4 regions of the Paenarthrobacter sp. TA1.8 genome follow, and region 3 is predicted to be linked to each of the others. Evidence: riboswitches for the same ligand, from Rfam matches in the RefSeq annotation. Region 3 holds a riboswitch; each other region holds the start of a gene.
What was found. Region 3 has a riboswitch for S-adenosylmethionine ahead of ACNAOT_RS14980 (aminotransferase class V-fold PLP-dependent enzyme). Riboswitches for the same ligand answer to the same signal wherever they lie in the genome.
Positions count from the first base shown of each region.

Region 1: it holds a riboswitch for S-adenosylmethionine, as region 3 does, so the genes downstream of both, ACNAOT_RS20370 (DUF1737 domain-containing protein) here and ACNAOT_RS14980 (aminotransferase class V-fold PLP-dependent enzyme) in region 3, are expected to answer to the same signal.
Region 2: it holds a riboswitch for S-adenosylmethionine, as region 3 does, so the genes downstream of both, metX (homoserine O-acetyltransferase MetX) here and ACNAOT_RS14980 (aminotransferase class V-fold PLP-dependent enzyme) in region 3, are expected to answer to the same signal.
Region 4: it holds a riboswitch for S-adenosylmethionine, as region 3 does, so the genes downstream of both, ACNAOT_RS05590 (hypothetical protein) here and ACNAOT_RS14980 (aminotransferase class V-fold PLP-dependent enzyme) in region 3, are expected to answer to the same signal.

Region 1 covers NZ_CP184287.1:4,370,715-4,375,402, forward strand. Annotated here, with positions in the region: gene ACNAOT_RS20360 (NtaA/DmoA family FMN-dependent monooxygenase) at 1-500, opposite strand, end outside; gene ACNAOT_RS20365 (SulP family inorganic anion transporter) at 655-2,358, shown strand; SAM riboswitch class IV at 2,442-2,553, shown strand; gene ACNAOT_RS20370 (DUF1737 domain-containing protein) at 2,567-2,833, shown strand; gene ACNAOT_RS20375 (rhodanese-like domain-containing protein) at 2,830-3,240, shown strand; gene ACNAOT_RS20380 (O-succinylhomoserine sulfhydrylase) at 3,241-4,449, shown strand; gene ACNAOT_RS20385 (hypothetical protein) at 4,460-4,688, shown strand, end outside.
Region 2 covers NZ_CP184287.1:1,605,938-1,610,625, reverse strand. Annotated here, with positions in the region: gene ACNAOT_RS07530 (winged helix DNA-binding domain-containing protein) at 1-583, shown strand, start outside; gene ACNAOT_RS07525 (hypothetical protein) at 646-1,095, shown strand; gene metX (homoserine O-acetyltransferase MetX) at 1,098-2,219, opposite strand; SAM riboswitch class IV at 2,235-2,351, opposite strand; gene ACNAOT_RS07515 (bifunctional o-acetylhomoserine/o-acetylserine sulfhydrylase) at 2,514-3,830, opposite strand; gene ACNAOT_RS07510 (VOC family protein) at 4,058-4,688, shown strand, end outside.
Region 3 covers NZ_CP184287.1:3,216,714-3,221,401, reverse strand. Annotated here, with positions in the region: gene ACNAOT_RS14990 (metal-dependent transcriptional regulator) at 1-394, opposite strand, end outside; gene ACNAOT_RS14985 (class I SAM-dependent methyltransferase) at 404-1,228, opposite strand; gene ACNAOT_RS14980 (aminotransferase class V-fold PLP-dependent enzyme) at 1,305-2,714, opposite strand; SAM riboswitch class IV at 2,747-2,860, opposite strand; gene hisN (histidinol-phosphatase) at 3,041-3,853, opposite strand; gene ACNAOT_RS14970 (ribosome small subunit-dependent GTPase A) at 3,910-4,688, opposite strand, start outside.
Region 4 covers NZ_CP184287.1:1,153,162-1,157,849, forward strand. Annotated here, with positions in the region: gene ACNAOT_RS05575 (matrixin family metalloprotease) at 1-693, opposite strand, end outside; gene ACNAOT_RS05580 (VIT1/CCC1 transporter family protein) at 836-2,002, opposite strand; gene ACNAOT_RS05585 (hypothetical protein) at 2,258-2,449, shown strand; gene ACNAOT_RS05590 (hypothetical protein) at 2,474-2,773, opposite strand; SAM riboswitch class IV at 2,790-2,909, opposite strand; gene ACNAOT_RS05595 (sodium:solute symporter) at 3,321-4,688, opposite strand, start outside.

The DNA of each region.
Region 1 (4,688 bases), 1.2 Mb from region 3:
GCTTTCCCGTACCGGAGGTCGTGTTCGATCTGCTGGTCCAGCCCATAATTCTGGGCGGCGAGGTCGCTGCCGGACGTGACTACGTTCCAGCCGAGCTGCCCTTCTGAGAAGTGTTGCAGCGTGGCCAGGAGCCGGGCGGCAGTGAAGGGCGGGTAGAAGGAAGCGCTGACCGTCGGGACGATCCCTAAATGCTCCGTGGCTGAGAGAAGGTACGGGACCAGCGCCAGCGGATCATGCTTCGGAGCGAACGACGCGTGCGCCAGGGAGACCTCGGCCGTGCCGCCGTAAGTATCCGGGACGGTGAGGGAATCCTCGATGATGAACAGGTCCAACCCGGATTGTTCAAAGGCCCGGACAGCCTCCTGGTACAGGGCGGGTTTCTTCCAGTCATAGCCCAGGCTGTAGCCGGGAGTCCCCCAGCCCTGGACACCAAAACCGTGTCCCACGAACCATCCAAAGTGCAGCATGGGCTTGAGTGTAGAACTGCTCTGTCCGTTCACCGCGACCTGATTTCATGCGAAGTTACAGGGGGTCGTACTGCGTCAATTATGCTCCCGGGGCGTCACATTTGGGCGGGACTGATGACGGTCCGGATTTTCCACATACGGCCGTCGCATTGTTTCGAAAACAGCATGGGTCGGGAATGATCGCTGTATGAGTTCACCCACCCGTTCTTCCGCCAAGTCCGCCAAGGACCGGCTTTCGGGCGTCTGGGCGCTCAAGGGCTACAAACGCGAATGGCTCCGGCACGACGTCGTGGCAGGTGCTGCCCTCTTCGCCCTGCTGGTACCCGCCGGTATGGCCTATGCGCAGGCGGCCGGCCTTCCACCGGTCACCGGTCTCTATGCCACTGTGGTCCCGCTGCTGGTTTACGCGTTTGTGGGGCCTTCCCGCATCCTGGTCCTCGGCCCCGATTCTTCCCTCGCCCCCATGATTGCCGCGGCAATCGTGCCGCTGGCAGCGGGTAGCAGCGAAAAGTCGGTAGCGCTCGCCGGACTCCTGGCCGTGTTAATTGGGGTGATCATGCTGGCCGGGTCGGCCCTCAAACTCGGGACCATCACTGGACTGCTCTCCAAACCCATCAGGCTCGGATACCTGAACGGGATCGCTTTGCTGGTGGCCCTTTCGCAGCTGCCGGCATTCCTGGGGATAGAGGCCGACGGCGACATCTGGCAAAAGCTTGCGAAGGTCACCACCGGGGTGCTGGGTGGCGAGGTCAACATCACCGCGCTGCTGCTGGGCGTGGGTTCGCTGGCGCTGATCTGGATTCCCCGGCTGCTGAAGTGGAAAGTGCCGGGTGTGCTGCTGGCGGTGGTCGGCTCGTGCGTCGCAACGGCCGTTTGGAGCCTCAACGACGACGTCAAGGTCACCGGAGTCCTGCCGCAGGGCCTCCCGATGCCCGCGCTCGGCGGCATTGGCTGGGCGGACGCACTCACCCTGCTTCCCGCTGCGGCAGGGATCGCCCTCATGGCCTTCGCGGACACCGGCGTCCTGTCCCAAACATTGGCAGCCAAGGAAGGCAAGAAGGTTTCCGGCAACAGGGAAATGGCAGCACTTGGGGCAGCCAATGCTGCCACGGGCCTGCTGGGCGGATTCCCCATCTCCGGCAGTACATCGAGGACCCCTGTGGCTGTGGACGCTGGTGCCAAGTCCCAGATGACCGGCGTGGTGGGTTCGGTGCTGGTGCTTGCTTTCATGCTGCTGGCTCCAGGGGTGACCGAGTACCTTCCGTCCGCCACCTTGGCCGCCGTCGTGATTGCCGCAGCGATAGCCCTGGCGGACCCGGCCGGCGTCCGGCGCCTGTTGAGCCTGAGCCGGAGCGAATCCGTGGTGGTGATGTTGGCTGCGTTCCTCGGCGTCCTTACAGTAGGTGTGCTCCAGGGAATCGTGGTGGCCATAGCATTGGCGCTCTTGGACTTCGTGCGGCGGGCCTGGGATCCATACCGAACAGAACTCGGTGCCGAAGAAGGGCTCCCGGGGTACCACGATCTTGAACGACACCCCAACGGCGCACGCATCCCCGGGCTCCTGATCCTCCGTTTCGATGCACCGCTGTTCTTCGGCAACGGGCAGGTTCTTGCAAGCTTTGTCCGGGAACAACTGGACGAAGCTTCGGATGATATCTCCCACGTCATCCTGGCGGCGGAACCCATCACAGGCATCGACACCACGGCCCTGGACGACCTCGTCACGCTGGATGAATGGTTGGCCCGTCATGGCGTGGATCTGGTGTTCGCCGAACTCAAAGGACCGGTGAAGGACAAGCTGATCCGCCTCGGAACGGCAGCACGTTTCACGCCGGACCACTTCTTTCCTACAGTCGGCGCCGCCGTCCGCACGCTCAGGGACGAAGAGTGAAACGGCCGCCGATTACGCAACATGACGGCCGCCCCACCACTCGCAAGTGCGGCCGGATGCCCGTGGATGTTACGTTTTTCTTGAGTAATGAGTACCAGCGCAAAGCCCTGACTTGCTGGTCGGCAACCCTCTCTCCGGCGGGGTGCCTCAGGTGACTACTCGGCGTATCGACAATTCGTACTGCAAGCGTGACTGAGGAGCACCAGCTATGCCTGAACCCACTGAAGAAAAACTCTCCTACCGCCTGGTGACAGGCCCGGACACCCGCGACTTCTGCGAGCGCATCCACAATGCCCTCGCCGAAGGTTACGTCCTCCACGGGAGCCCGGCAGCTACGTTCAACGGCACGGACGTCATCGTTGCCCAAGCCGTTGTCCTGCCGACCGCGATCGCCACAGCGGATGCCGCAGTGGCCAATGCCGTTGACCAGTTGGAGAACTACGACGACGAAGAAGCGTTCGAGGGCCACGCATGAGCTACGCAGGTGACCTGACCCCGCACGACGCGTGGGCCAAACTTCAAGACGGTGCCATCCTGGTTGACGTCCGGACCGAGGGCGAATGGGCCCACATTGGAATCCCTGACACCAAAGCTACCGAGAACGACCCCCTGTTCATCCAGTGGAACTTGGCCGGCGGAATTCCGAACTCCCGCTTTATTGAAGACCTTCAGCAACAGGCTCCCGAGGACGACGGCGTTGAGCTCGTTTTCCTATGCCGTTCCGGGCAACGCTCCATCTCGGCGGCCATCGCCGCAACCCAGGCCGGCTTCACTGCCTACAACGTCCTGGAGGGCTTCGAAGGCGAACCGGACCGCTACGGTGAGCGCACCGTCAATGGTTGGAAGAACCGTGGCCTGCCGACGAATCTGGGGACCGAGTAAGTGACTTTTAATCCCGACGCCGCCGGCTGGAGCCCTGACACCCAGGCCGTCCGCGGTGGCCTTGACCGCACCAATTTCCAGGAAACGTCCGAACCCGTTTTCCTGAACTCCGGTTTCGTCTACGAATCCGCTGCCGCCGCCGAACGTGCCTTCACCGGCGAGGACGAACGATTCGTCTACTCCCGTTACGGCAACCCGTCCGTGGCCACGTTCCAGGAGCGGCTGCGGCTGCTCGAAGGAACCGAGGCGTGCTTCGCGACGGCGTCCGGCATGTCTGCAGTCTTCACCGCCCTGGGTGCCTTGCTGGCTGCCGGTGACCGTGTGGTTGCTGCCCGCTCGCTGTTCGGCTCCTGCTTCGTGATCCTCAACGAGATCCTTCCCCGGTGGGGCGTGGAGACGGTCTTTGTTGACGGACCCGACCTTGAGCAGTGGCGCGAAGCCCTGTCCGAGCCCACCACTGCGGTGTTCTTCGAGTCACCGTCCAACCCCATGCAGGAGATCGTCGATATCGCTGCCGTCAGCGAACTGGCCCATGCCGCCGGGGCGACTGTCGTCGTCGACAATGTCTTTGCCACTCCCCTGCTGCAACGCTGTGGTGAGCTGGGTGCAGACGTGATCGTGTACTCCGGGACCAAGCACATTGATGGCCAGGGACGAGTCCTTGGCGGCGCGATCCTAGGCACCAAGGAATTCATCGATGGTCCGGTCAAGCAGCTCATGCGACACACCGGCCCGTCATTGTCGGCGTTCAATGCCTGGGTGCTGACCAAGGGCTTGGAGACTATGGGACTGCGAGTGAATCACAGCTCGGCTTCTGCTCTGAAGATCGCAGAGTGGCTCGAGCAGCAACCCGCCATCAGCTGGGTCAAGTACCCGCTGTTGAAGTCCCACCCTCAGTACGAGCTCGCTGCGAAGCAGATGAAGGCCGGCGGTACTGTGCTGACGTTCGAGCTGCTTCCTTCGGCCGGGCGTACAGCCAAAGACGCTGCGTTTGCCTTGCTCGATGGCCTCCGTGTCATCGATATCTCCAACAACCTTGGCGATTCCAAGTCCCTCATCACGCACCCGGCAACCACCACCCACCGGGCCATGGGGCCTGAGGGCCGTGCGGCCATCGGGCTCTCCGATGGTGTGGTTCGCCTGTCTGTCGGGCTTGAAGACGTGGACGACCTCATCCTGGATCTGGAGAAGGCACTCAAACAGGTCTAACCTTGCTGCCATGAGCGGGAACCATCCCTATCGCCGTGCCGGATCCGTGATCGTTGCCGGCACGGCGGTGTGGTTCGTCGGGATTTCGCCGGTCTCACGTGTCTACATCACCCCCGATGACGCCGAACGCCTCCGCATGCTGCAAGCCGGCCAGCGCGGCTGGATCACAGGTCAGCACATTACTGCGGCCGGGACCGTCGCAGTGCCCATAGGATTCGCGGCGTTCGCCCGTGCCATTC
Region 2 (4,688 bases), 1.6 Mb from region 3:
ACGGGTACCCGGTTCGGCTCTTAAGCCTCTGACCGCCGAAGGCCGCGAACAGGCTCTTGGACGGTTGGCACTCCGATACTTCACCAGCCGGGGGCCCGCCACGGTCAAGGACTGTGCGGCGTGGTCCGGGTTGACCATGAAAGACGTAAAGCGGGGAATCGAGGTGGCGGGTGACATGTCCCCCGGGAGTCTGGAGGCGGCGCAGTGTGATGGTTTCGACTTTTATCTGGCTTCCGAGGAAGCGGACGCTCTCGCGGGTGGTGACAAGCCTTTGCCCGCCGAGGATCCCGGGCTTCCCCGCGTCGACCTCATCCAGTGTTACGACGAATACGTGATGGGCTACTCACAGTCCCGGCACTTCCTTGGTGGCACGGCGCCCATCTTCCCCGAGGACAACGGACCCATGCACGTGGTCCTGCTGGACGGCAGGTTGGCCGGATGGTGGCGCCATGGCTTCTCCGGCAGAACCTGCGAAGTGGACGTCCGAATGAACCGGCCCACCACCGCAAAAGAGCAGGAGGCCTTGCAGTCGGAGGTGGATCGCTACGGCCGGTTCCTGGGCATGCAGACCGAGCTGGTCTGAAGCAGCCGCAGTGGTTTTGCTGGTCAGGACTAAGCTGGGATGAGACCTAGGAGGCCTGCACTGTGAACAATCTGATCTTCTGGATCATCGTCTGCTCTTGGCTGATTCCACTCGGGATCCGCATGTACAACCGCTCCCGGGCGCGTCGGATCCAGGACAATAACTTCCGCGACCCCGGCTACCCACAGCAGAATCTGCCCGGACCAGGGTATCCACCACAGAATTACCCGCAGCAGAATTATCCAGGTCAGGGATACCCGACGCAGGGTTACCCAGGTCAGAATTACCCCGGGTACCCTTCCGAGCCGACCGTCATCCGCCCCGCGGATTCGACACCGCAGGCCGGGCCGCCGTCGAACCCTTCATCCCCGGCACCGTTCCCCTCAGCGGGCGCTTCGGAGCCGCAGGGATTCCGCGCCCGCAAGTTGGCGGAGCTGGACACGAAGTTCAGCAACGGCGAGATCGCCATGGAGGATTACATGAAGCAGCGCGGCGAAATCATGAACGGCTAGGGCTAGGCGAAGAATGATTCGCGGAGTTGTGCTGAGAGCTGGCCGATCTCAGTGAGGAAGCCATCGTGACCAATCGGAGCCTCAATGAGGTGGACCGGCACATTCCCAGGTAGCGCCGCGGCAAGTTCCCGCGACTGTGCCGGGAAGTAGAGCCTGTCGCTGTCCACCGCCGCCACGAAGAACTCAGCCGTAGCGCGCGACAACGCCTGTTCCAGCGGGCCGCGGCCCCTGGCGACGTCGTGGGACATCAGGGCTTCGGTGATGGCGATGTAGCTGTTGGCATCAAAACGGCGGACCAGCTTCGTTCCCTGGTGGTCCAGGTAGCTTTCCACCTGGTAGCGGCCACGCTCCCCCAACACCGCGGCGGCGAGTGGTGTCTCCTGGTGCTGGGCTTCCCTGCCGAAGCGGAAATCCAACTCCAAGGCTGAGCGGTAAGTGATGTGGGCGATGCGTCGGGCCAGTGCCAAACCATGTTCAGGTGCAGTGCCGCCGTAATAGTCACCGTTATTGAAGTTCGGGTCCTGCCTGATGGCCAAGGTTTGGGCTTGAGCAAAGGCAATCTGCTCGGCCGTACTGTAGGCGCCCACCGAAATTACGGCGCAGCGTTTGACCCTGTCAGGGAACGTAACAGCCCATTCAAGGGCCCTGGCGCCGCCCATGGAACCGCCCAGCACAGCGTGCCAGGCATCGATTCCCAAGGCATCGGCGAGGCGCGCCTCAGCCTCCGTGCTGTCGCGCAGCGTGACCAACGGAAAACGTGAGCCCCAAGGACGTCCGTCCGGTGCTTCTGACGATGGGCCGGTGCTGCCATAACAACCGCCCACGATGTTGATGGAGATGACAAAAAACTTGTTGGTGTCGATGGTGGCACCCGGCCCAACGAGTTGCTCCCACCAACCTTCCTCGTCGGTGGCTCCACGGGCTACGTGAGTGCTGCCCGTGAGCGCATGCTGGATGAGGACGGCATTGGAGGCCTCGGCATTCAGCTGCCCCCAGGTCTCATAAGCGAGGACGACATCGGGGAGGAATCCGCCGGCCTCAAGTTCCAACGGCCCGATGCCGGCGTACTTGACGGTTCCGTCTTCTTCTCCGGATTTGGGAAGGGCTGTAGCAGTAATGGTCATTCCTTTGACACCTTAACCTCGCGCTTGCCCGTCGCCTTGCGTGCGAACAGGCCAGGTCTTCACCCGGGGCACCCCACCGCGTAGGAGGGTTGCCGGCCAGCAAGCCGGGGCTGTGTGCTGGCACTCATGACCTAATACCAAGAGTCTAGGAAATGCAGGGTGGTTCTGGCGAAGAATGTGACAACAGTGTGACGGTTTAGGGCGTCTTCGTTCACGAACGAGCACCCGGAACTGCCGCCCGGCGAATAATCGTCGACGCGGGCGGCAGCCGGGCTGTGACTCAAAGCCGCGGCGTTAGGCGCCCTTGGCGGCCCGGAAGCCCGCTTCGAGGTCGGCGATGATGTCATCAACGTGCTCGATGCCCACGGACAAGCGCACGAGGCCGGGGTTGACGCCGGCGGCGACCTGCTGTTCCACCGTCAATTGGCTGTGTGTAGTCGACGCCGGGTGGATGACCAGCGAGCGGACATCACCGATGTTGGCAACGTGCGAGTGCAGCTCCAGGCCGTCCACGAAGCGCTTGCCGGCTTCGACGCCGCCCTTGATGTTGAAGGCAACGATGGCGCCTGTGCCCTTGGGTCCGTACTTCCGGCCGCGGTCGTACCACGGGCTGGACGGCAGGCCCGCATAGGCGACCGATTCGACGTCGTCGTGGTTTTCAAGCCATTCGGCCACCTTGGTGGCGTTGGCAACATGGCGTTCCACGCGCAGGCTCAAGGTCTCCAGGCCCTGGGCAATGAGGAAGGCGTTGAACGGGGACACGGCAGAGCCGAGATCGCGAAGCAACTGGACTCGGGCCTTGAGGATGTAGGAGAGGTTCGCGCCCAGTGCACCGTCCTTGCCGAGGTCCCGGGCGTAGACCAGACCGTTGTAGCTGGGGTCCGGGGTATTGAAGCCAGGGAAGCGGTCCGGGTCCTTGCCGAAGTCGAAGTTGCCGGAGTCCACAATCACACCGGCGATTGCCGAACCGTGACCACCCAGGTACTTGGTCGCGGAATGGACCACGATGTCCGCTCCCCACTCGATGGGACGGATGAGGTAAGGCGTGGACAGGGTGTTGTCCACAATGAGGGGAACGCCGGCCGCATGTGCGGTGCGGGCGATGCCCTCGATGTCCAGGACATCCTGGCGCGGGTTGGAGACGACCTCGCCGAAGAACAGCTTGGTGTTCGGCCGTACGGCGTCACGCCACTGGTCCAGATTGTCCGGGTCCTCGACGAACGTGACCGAAATGCCGAACTTCTTCAGCGTGTGCGCCAGCAGGTTGTATGTGCCGCCATACAGGCTGGGGCTCGCTACGATGTGGTCGCCCGCCTCGGCGATATTCAGGATGGCGAACGTCTCCGCAGCCTGTCCGGAGCTGAGCAAGAGGGCACCCAGGCCACCCTCAAGGCTCGCAACCCGCTGCTCCACCGCATCCTGCGTCGGGTTGCCGATTCGGGTGTAGATGGGAGCGAGCTCGGCCAGGGCAAAGCGATTGGCGGCGCTCTCGGCACTGGGGAACACGAAGGACGTGGTCTGGTAGATCGGAAGCGAGCGCGCCCCTGTGGCGGCGTCGGGCTCTTGACCGGCGTGGATCTGGCGGGTTTCGAAAGACCATCCTTGGGACATGGAGTTCTCCTGTTCGTGACGCATGGGTTTGGCGGGCAAGGTGAAGCGGTGCGAGCTGGGGCCAGTCTAGGAACTGTCCGGAGGCGAAGACAGCTTTGTGACGCCTGGGGAATCTTTCGGTCTTCCCGCGTCCCTCCATGACGCCCCTTACCACCGGTTATATACATCCCACCTTAGTTAGGCTTGACTTAGCTGAGACCCCGATCACAAAGTGCCAAGATGAAGCCATGCGCATGGATCACGTCTCTTACGCCTGTGAACGAGATGGCCTTTTGGCCACTACCGAACGAATTTCCGCGGCACTGGGAGTGGACGCTGTCCGGGGCGGAGTGCACCCGCGCTTCGGTACCCGGAACATGATCATTCCCCTTGCGGATAACAAGTACCTGGAAGTGGTGGAGGTCCTGGACCACCCCGCTTCCGACAAAGCACCCTTTGGCCAGGCCGTCCGTGCCCGCTCGGCTGCCGGTGGTGGATGGATGGGCTGGTGCGTCGCCGTTGACGACCTTGCACCGTTCGAAGACCGCCTTGGCCGCTCGGCTGTTCCGGGCAACCGCAAGTTCCCCGACGGACGCGAACTGGTGTGGCAGCAGATTGGCATCCTCGGCCTGATCGCGGACCCCCAAGTGCCCTACCTGCTCAAGTGGGAGGGCGACCCCTCGCTGCACCCGTCAAGGATCTACGAGAGCGACGTCAAGATGTCCAGCCTCACCATTGCGGGCTCGGCTGAACGCGTCACCGAATGGTTGGGCGAACCAGTGGAGAAGCCGCTTGAGGATGTCGCCGTCCAGTGGATGGCACCGCACGGGACTCCAGGCATCCTCGCTGTAACTTTCGAAACCGCCTCCGGAGCCGTCA
Region 3 (4,688 bases):
CGTGTGGGTCCCGGACAGGATGTCCAAGCTTGGCCGACATCCGCTCAATGAACGTATCGGACACAGCGTGTTCCAACATTTCGGCTTCGTCGTGGACCTCGTCCCAGCTGTAGCCGAGTTCATCCACCAAGTACGTCTCAATCAGCCGGTGCCGGCGCACCATGGACAGCGCGAGCCGCATTCCCTGAGTGGTCAGCCTGATGGCGCTGTAAGGCTGGTGATCGACCAGGCCTTGGTCCTTGAGCTTGCGCACCATCTCAGACACCGAGGAGTTAGCCACTCCCAGGCGCTGGGCAAGTTGGGACGACGTAATTGGTTTGTCCTGCCACTCCGTGTAGGAGTAGATGACCTTGACGTAGTCCTCGATCGAGGATGAGGGCGTACTGGTCTTCACACCCCAAGCCTACCGTGGCGTTGTACCTTGAACCTTGACTGCCCGCCAGGTCTGCGTCATGTAGGGCAACCCGATGGTTTCACCAGGGACATGGCCGAGGTGGTCGTAGAGGTACCACTCCAGGTTGCCCATGACCTTCGCACGGGTGGCGTCGTTGGCGCGGAGGTAGTAGCTGCGCGACTTGGTCAGTTCCATGATGTCCTCCGGCGTCAGGGCATCCTCCCACCGGGTCAGATGACTTTCCAAACCTTCAAACTCCGGGCCGATGACTGGCCGGAATCCGGGCTTGTGGACATCGCCTGCATGCATGATGCGTGAAAGGCGGTGAACCCACGGGATTGAAGTGTCCAGTTGATTCCAGATCAGTCCCAAGATCCCATGAGGCCGCAGGATCCGGGCGATCTCCGTGCTCGCTGCGAGGGGCTCGCACCAGTGCCAGGCCTGGGCAACGCTGACGACGTCGAATGCTGAGTCCGTCAGTCCAGTTGCCTCGGCCGTTCCCTCCAGCGCACTGACGTGGGGGTAGGCTTTTCGCAATTGCTCCAACATGTCCGTGGAAGGATCGACCGCGGTAACCGCCAAGCCGCGTTCTACGAGGAGTGCCGTGAACTTTCCTGTGCCGGCTCCGAGGTCCGCCGCTGACCTTGCCCCCGGAGGAACCAGCCAGTCCACGGAATCGGCGGGGTAGCCGGGTCGCACGCGGTCATAGTGTTCGCCGCCGTCCTGGAAGCTCTGACCGAGTTCATGCCGGCGGGAAGCATGCAGCCTTGGACCACGCGGCCCGGCTGGTCCGGGAGTACGTGGCTGTCCGCTGGAGGCAGCCGGTGAACGCAGGGCCACGAAAGCTCCTTCACAGGGTCGCTAAAAGTACCCTATGAATTTACCGCAGTGTTCCTGGTCCGCAGTGTTCCTAGTCAACAGTGCAGGGAGCTGCGCCCGCAGTGCCGGGAGTGTTCGGGGCCCATTCGGGGTAGCTGCGATGGTCATTTGCAGGAACCCAACGGCCCTCGTCCACCACGTAGTCCCATCCCAGTCCGTCGCGCTTGAGTCCTTCGATGCCTGCGAGCAGCCTGGTGGCGTCCTCCAACCGGGAGCCGACGCCGAAGCTGGCGCGCAGGGATCCGGAGGGGAGCCCGAGGCGTTTGAGGAGCGGGTGGGCGCAGAACCGGCCATCACGGAGGCCAACCCCGTGCTCGGCCGCCAGGTAAGCCGCAACCAGCCCGGCGTCGAATCCTTCTACGGAGAAGTTGACCACACCGATGGTGTCCAGGGAGTCAGCGAAGATCTTGTGGACGGTCACGCCATCGATGGCCTCCAGGCCCTGCACCAGGTACGAGCGGATGGCGGACTCGTGGGCATGCCACGCGTCCTGATCGAGCCCTGCGAGGACTTGGGTGGCGCGGGCAAGTGTCGCGGCGCCCAGCACGTTGGGGGAGCCGCCCTCGTGGCGCGCCGGGCCCGCGGCCCAGCTCACTGAGTCCAGGCGCGCTTCACGTACCGCGCCGCCTCCGGCCAGGTGCGGTATGCCGGCGTCGAGCCAGTCCGGACGACCCACCACGACACCCGCGCCGAAGGGGGCATAAAGCTTGTGTCCGGAGAAGACGATGTAGTCGACGTCCGCCTCGGTGATGTTGATCCGGCGATGAGGTGCGAGCTGCGCAGCGTCCACCACGATCCTTGCGCCGTGTTCGTGGGCAAGCGAAGCAAGGCGCGCGATGGGAAGAATTTCCCCCGTCACGTTCGAGGCGCCGGTAACAGCCAGCAGGCTGACCCCGCCCTGGGCAAGTTCGGCCTCGAGCTTGTCCACCGTTTCGGCCAGGGTTGGTGCCGCGACGACGCTGCGGTGGGGGACTCCCTGCCACGGAAGCAAGTTGGCGTGGTGCTCGATGTCCAAGTACAGGACCTCGCCCGCAAATTGGCCATCCACCTGCGGGAGGCATCCGGCCAGGAGGTTCAACGAGTCAGTGGTGTTCCGTGTGAAGATCACTGAGTCATCGGCACGCCCGCCGACGAAATCACGGACGATGTTCCGCGAGTTCTCGTACACCGACGTGCTGATTTGGGAGGCGTACCCGGCGCCCCGGTGAACGCTGGCGTAGTAGGGCAGGACCTCGTTGAGGTAGGCCGAAACGATGGTCAGGGCCGGGGCCGATGCGCCGTAGTCCAAGTTTGCGTAGCGGACGTGGCCACCCTGAATCAGGGGAGCCTGAAGCTCAGCGCCAGTGACCGCGGCAAGCGGACGCAGAGCGGTTATCGTCTCCGCTGTGGATTCTTCAACAAAGGACGGAATGGTGGTGGAGTTGAACGTGACAGTACTCATGGAACCTCACTCAAGAGGGACCCCCATAGGGGGATCCGCGCTTGCCGCATCCGTTCCGGACCGGCCGGGTCGTCACCCGGGGCACCCCACCGCGAATGGAGGGTTGCCGGCCAGCAAACCGGGGTTTAGCGCTGGCACTCGTGACCTGTAAAAAAGGCTAAGGCACGTCCGGGGAGGCTTCCAAAGCCGCTTCCTTTTGTTAAGCCCTTTGTTACGTCGAATGCGAAATCCCTTCTTCGCCGAATAAAAAACGGCGGAGACCCCCTGCGGGGGCCATCCGCCGTCGAAAATTCCGCCTGCCGCTGGGTGGCCAGGCGTGGATAAGTTTAGAGAAGGTCGTCCAATCCGGGGTTGAGGCGCTTGAGGACCTCGGAGTGCAGGATCGAGTTGGTGGCCAGGGCGTTACCGCCAAACGGACCGTCTTCGCCTTCCAAGGATGTGAAACGGCCGCCTGCCTCGGTGACGATCGGGACGAGTGCTGCCATGTCGTAGAGGTTCAGTTCAGGCTCGCAAGCGATATCCACTGCCCCCTCGGCCACGAGGCAATACGACCAGAAATCACCATAGGCGCGTGTCCGCCAGATGTCTTCCGTCAGCCCCAGGAATTCATCCAGGTTGCCGCGTTCCTTCCACCCCGAAAGGCTGGAATATGACATGGAGGCGTCAGCCAGGCGGGAAACGTTGGACACCTTGAGCCGCGTTGCCGAGGCCAGGGAGCGGCCCATGTAGGCGCCCATGTCCTTCGCAGCCCACCATCGCTTGCCCAGCGCAGGCGCACTGACTACGCCCACCACAGGTTCCCCCTCATCCACGAGGGCGATCAACGTTGCCCACACCGGGACACCACGGACAAAGTTCTTGGTCCCGTCGATGGGGTCTATGATCCAGCGACGTGAACCGTGACCGCTGCTGCCGAACTCCTCGCCCAGGACCGCGTCCCGCGGACGGGAGCGGGACAGTTGACCGCGGATTGCTTCCTCTGCGGCCTTGTCAGCGTCAGTGACAGGTGTGAGGTCGGGCTTGGTTTCGATCTGCAGGTCCAGTGCCTTGAAGCGATCCATGGTCTGGGCGTCGACTGAATCGGCGAGGACGTGGGCCAGGCGCAGGTCATCGTTGTAGGTGGAAACGGGATGGGTCATGCCACCAAACTATCCTGAATCGTTCGCTGCATTGGGGACGTGAAGCAGACAACGAATCAGTTGACGGTGCCCAGTTCCTTGGTCTCTTTCGCTTCGAGCCTTGGGTCTGCACCCAGCAAGCGGCGCAAGGAGGCCAACCGGGCCACTCCCGATGGCCCGGCATGGCCATCGTTCACCCATGCATCCAGCCCGCAATTGGTGGCTGTGGCACCGTGCTTGCAGCCGCGGTCGCAGGTCTCGGTGCCGGGCTCAAGGTCCGGGAACGAGTGCAGTATCCGGTCCGGATCCACATGCGCCAAGCCGAAGGAGCGGATTCCGGGAGTATCGATGATCCAGCTGCCGGACGGTGCATCGTCCAGCTTCAACGCCAAAGCCGAGGATGATGTGTGCCTGCCACGGCCCGTAACCGCGTTGACGCCTCCAGTGGCGCGCTCTGCGCCTGTCAGCGCGTTGACCATGGTGGATTTGCCAACGCCGGAGTGACCGAGCATGACGGTGACTTTTCCACCCAAGTGCGAGCGGAGTTGGGATACGGCGACCTTGTCCAGCCGGGCTGATAGTCCGTCATCGGAACGGGCATCGATGCCGCCGGCCTCGGAGTCAGCGGTCCGGCTGATGATTACGGGAAAATCCAAGCTCAGGTAATTGGCCAGGAGTTCCGCCGGGTCCTTCACATCCGCCTTGGTGATGAGCAGCAACGGCTCGATGCCGGCGTCGTACGCTGCGACCAAGGCGCGATCAATGAATCCGGTGCGTGGCTCCGGGTTGGCCGCCGCAACAACCACCACGAGCTGATCGGCGTTGGCCACGACCACCCGTTCGATGGGGTCCGTAT
Region 4 (4,688 bases), 2.1 Mb from region 3:
TTCGTGTTGCATGACTGCCAGGACGTAGTCGGCCCCGCCGGGACTCGCGAGTAGTTCCGTTACCTGTGGGGTGTCCAGCTCCAGGCTCCCGGTGATGTAGCTTTTGGGTCCCTTGTTGAGGGAGTACATGGTGCTGCCTCCCGTGCCGATGACGTTGTCTGCCAGCGCAGGGGCTTCCACCGGTGTGGTCCAGGAAATCAGCAGGGGAGCCCACCGGTCGCCGTATTTGGACGGCTGGTAGGGCTCGCGTCGGTCCACCGGCAACTCGTCAGTGGTGCCGTCGTCGATGAACTGGATGCCGGACGCCGCAGAAATATTTGCCAAGGCGGCGGTCAGGAGGGCGTCTGAGCCAATGGGTGCGGACGCATCGTTGACAACGTAATGGAGCGGACGGCAAGGCGAGTAACCTACCGGAGTGCCGTCGTCGTTCGTGGCCAGGAACTTGTACGAATCGTTGGTGGTGCCGGGCGCTGAAGGCGAGGCCAGTGGGGCGTCCGCCTCCTCAAGTCCGGGCGGCGGCGCGTCGAGGGGGCGCGCCGGTTCGGCTCCACCCGGCTGGTCCTCTGTGGTTCCCGGCACGCTCACGCCCGGGAACAGCGCGGTGATGCGAGGGTCGCCCTGCAGGAATCCACTGACCAGAACGGCGACGACGGCGGCAATGACGGCCATGAGGACGCCGCGGAGAACACGCAAGGCTGTTCCAGTGCGTCGGTGCTTCGGCACGCGCGTTGCTTCCCGCTCCGGGTCCACGGTTCTCCATTCCTGATGCCCTGGTCACGCGGGGCAGCGCGGAGGACGAACCAACATTACGGTCTCCGGACCGAGCCGTCCAAACTTAGACGATCGCTGCTCCGAACGCCAGGCCCAGCCCGTACGTGGCCGCCGCCGCTCCCAGGCCGATGGCAAGCTGCCGGAGCCCGCGGCTCAGCGGCGAGGTTCCGGACAACAAGCCGACGACGGCGCCGGTAGCCAGAAGCGCGATGCCCACCAGAACGCCGGCCACCAGCAAGGCGGCGATGCCCGTCATGCCGAAGATGAACGGCAGGATGGGCACAATGGCGCCCGAAGCGAAGAAGCAGAAGCTGGACATCGCTGCACCCCACGCCGAACCGACGGATTCATGATCGTCAGTGGGTGGCTTCTCCGGCTGCAAGGAAAGGCTGGGATCGCAGTCGCAGCTGAACAAGCCCATGCGCTCGGCAGCGCGGTGCTCCGCCGCTTCACGCGTCATGCCACGGGCCAAGTACACCAGGACCAACTCGTTGTGCTCGATGTCCAATGACGGTGCCGCGGTCAGAGTGGCCTGCGTGGGCAACGTGGCGTTAAGGAGTTCCCGCTGGGAACGAACCGAAACGTACTCGCCAGCACCCATGGAGAGGGCCCCGGCAAGGAGACCCGCGACGCCACTCATGAGCACCACGGGGCTGGGCACGCCGGTTGCGGCCATGCCCATGACCAGGGAAAGGTTGCTGACCAAACCGTCGTTGGCGCCGAAAACGGCCGCGCGGAAGGTTCCGGAGAGCCGGTTGCGTCCGCGTGTGGCCAAGCCCCGGACTACTTCTTCGTGTATTTGTTCATCGGCCACCATGGCAGGCGTCGCGGCAGGTTCGGTGCCGTACGGGGAACGGCCTTCGGCGCGCTGTGCCAGAGCGAGGACGAACACTGAACCGAAGTTGCGGGCCAGGAAGCCCAGGAACTGGCTGCGGGTGGAAGCTCCCTTGGGCATACCGGCATGCTCGCCAAGGAGCTTGAGCCAGTGGGCTTCGTGCCTGCCTTCGGCTTCGGCCAGGGCGAGCAGGATTTGGCGTTCTTCGCCGTCACGTCGCTGGGCCAGTTCGCGGTAGACGGCGGCCTCGGCACGCTCATCGGCCAGGTACTGCCGCCACCGGCGAATGTCCGCGTGCGAGGGCGGCGCGGGTTGCGTGCCGGAGTTTTCGGCGGTTGCTGGTTCGGGGGTGGGGTCCGGAGCGGAGCTCGACGAACTGTGGGATTCCTGGTGCATCTGCACTTTGTCTCCTGTGCTTGGTGGGGTAGTTGCGGCCCCATTGCACGCCCCACACTACCGCTTATCCGCGCGGATTTTTGGCTGGTATTCCTTAACTGGAATGTTCGGTGCACCGTAATTTCCTTGACCCTCGACGGTGCCGGTGCTCAGATGGAAGGACAGAGGCGGGGCCCTTCCGCCACTGGATTCCTGCATTCGGGTCAACGGGCTGAACCGCCCACCAGAACAGGCCCACGAGACGGAGGTTGCACCATGAACACCACCGAATCACACGCCAACTACCCGGAACGGACAACCATTGAGTCCGACCCGGCCTACGACTACGCCGAAGACCAGGAAGTGGACGAACCCTGGGTAGAGGAAGTGGACGCCCCCGAGGACGACGAACGCGTTGTCCCCATAGATGAAACCGAAGAGTTCCGCGAGGAAGACGAGGAAGCTTAGGCCTGGTCCCTGTGCCCTAGAGCCCTAGTGCCCTAGTGTGAAGTGACGTTGGACGCCCGCCCGTTTTCCGACGGCCGCAACAGTCACCGTTAGTGTCGTGGACGACTCACACCAGTGCGTCGGCCGGACGGCCTGGGCCAACGCCTGCGCGATGAGCTGCGGTTGGGCATGTCTGAACTGCTCGGTTCCAGCCTTGGCAGTGATGGTCACCGTGCCCAGGAAGAGGTCGACGGCGGGGATCACCGCGACCGTGGGGGTGGCCGTTCCGGCCGGGGTACTGGGTGCTGTTGTGTTTACCGGGGTGGTATCGCCTTGGTACGGCAAGGGACTGCTCCTTGGGGGAGTGCTCTTGCCCGCTCGGTTGTCTCTGGTCCGGGACGGGCCGCTTCCTCATCCGAACCACCCGTGAACATGGGGTTGGTGTGTGGCCAGTCGGAGCTTGGCACCACATCTCTTGAAGCTGGGACCACCCTACCGCATTGGTGTTCGGCCACCCGTTGGGGGGTGTGTTGTGGGGCCTGCTTGTGTTGTGGGGCCTGGTTTGCGCTCTTTGGGGTGGTTTTGGCGTGTAGAGCGGGCCTTCCAACGGGTGGGCGTGTGTTGTGGCCGGGTGTGTTGTGGGGCCTGCTTTGCGCTCTTTGGGGTGGTTTTGGCGTGTAGAGCGGGCCTTCCAACGGGTGGGGGTGTGTTGTGGGGCCTGGTGTGTTGTGGGGCCTGCTTTGCGCTCTTTGGGGTGGTTTTGGCGTGTAGAGCGGGCCTTCCAACGCATGCTTCCCGGGCATAGCGCAACGGCGGCGCCGCCCCGAAAAGGGGAGGCGCCGCCGTCGAACTTTACTTGTTACCTGAACGTTGCTTAGTTCTTTGTGCCCGCCTAGGAAGCGGGGGTGGTGAGCTCTTCCTCGGCCACGCGGGTACCGGCAACGCGATCCGTCCAGGCCTTCATGACTGCCGGATCCGTGGGCTTGCTGGCAAGTGAGACCACTATGTACACCAAAGCCGAGGCGATCAAACCGAAGTAGATGGGCTCGTTGGCGTAGATGCCATCGAGGGGAACTTCGGCGTTGATCTCAAGGATGATCATGGTTCCGAGGGTTACCACTGAACCGGCCGCCATGGACCATGCTGCGGCGATGCCCGTTCCACGCTTCCACACCAAGCCGCCAATGATGGCCACGAGGAGGCCGCCAACCAGGATGTCGTAGGCAATGGTCAGTGCGGCCACCACATCCTTGGTGGAGATGGCGATGATGATTGCAACGATCCCCAGGCCGAGTACCCAGTAACGGTTGGCCTTGACGTCGTGCTCAGGGTTATCGGAGTCGGAGGTGTCCACCTTCTTGCCAAACCAGCTGGCAACGAAAGGCATTACGTCTGCGCGGGCAACGGTTGCAGCAGCAATCAGTGCGCCTGACGCCGTGGACATCATTGCGGCCACAGCTGCAGCAAGAACCAAGCCGCCGATGCCAATGGGCAGGAGTCGGGTAGCGACCTCTGCGTAGACGTCGTCCTTGGCGGCGATTTCGATGCCGGAGAGGGCGACGCTGGCAGCCATGCCGATCAGGGCACCTGCGAAGCCGTAAAGGATGCAGTAGACGCCGGCGGTAGCGCCGCCCCAGCGGGCAACTGTGGGGTTCTTGGCGGTGAACACGCGCTGCCAGATGTCCTGACCGATGAGGAGGCCAAGGGTGTACACGACGAAATAGGTGATGATCGTCTGGAGGCCGATGCCGCCGATGTCGAAGAAGCTCTCATCGACGCGGGCTCGGATGCCGTCGAGGCCACCCGCGGCGTTCAGGGCGAAGGGGAGCATGAGGAAGAAGATTCCCACGGTCTTGATGACGAACTGGACCTGGTCGGCCAAGGTGATGGACCACATGCCGCCAATGGTGGAGTAGACCAGCACGATCGCGCCGCCGATGGCGATCGCGAGCCAACGCTCCCAGCCGAAGAGGACCACGAAGATGGTGGCGTAGGCACCGGTGGACGTGGCACACAGCATCAGCGTGTAGGCCAACATGACGATGCCCGAGGTCTGGGTTGCCGTGCTGCCATAGCGGAGGGTCAGCATCTGCGAGACCGTGTAGATCTTGAGCTTTTGGATGGTTCCGGCGAAGAGCAGGCTGAGCAGTAGCACGCCTGAACCGATGGCCACAACCAGCCACATGCCGGAGATACCGAACTTGTAACCGAGGCCGACGCCGCCCACGGTGGATGCGCCACCGAGGACCACTGCGGCCAT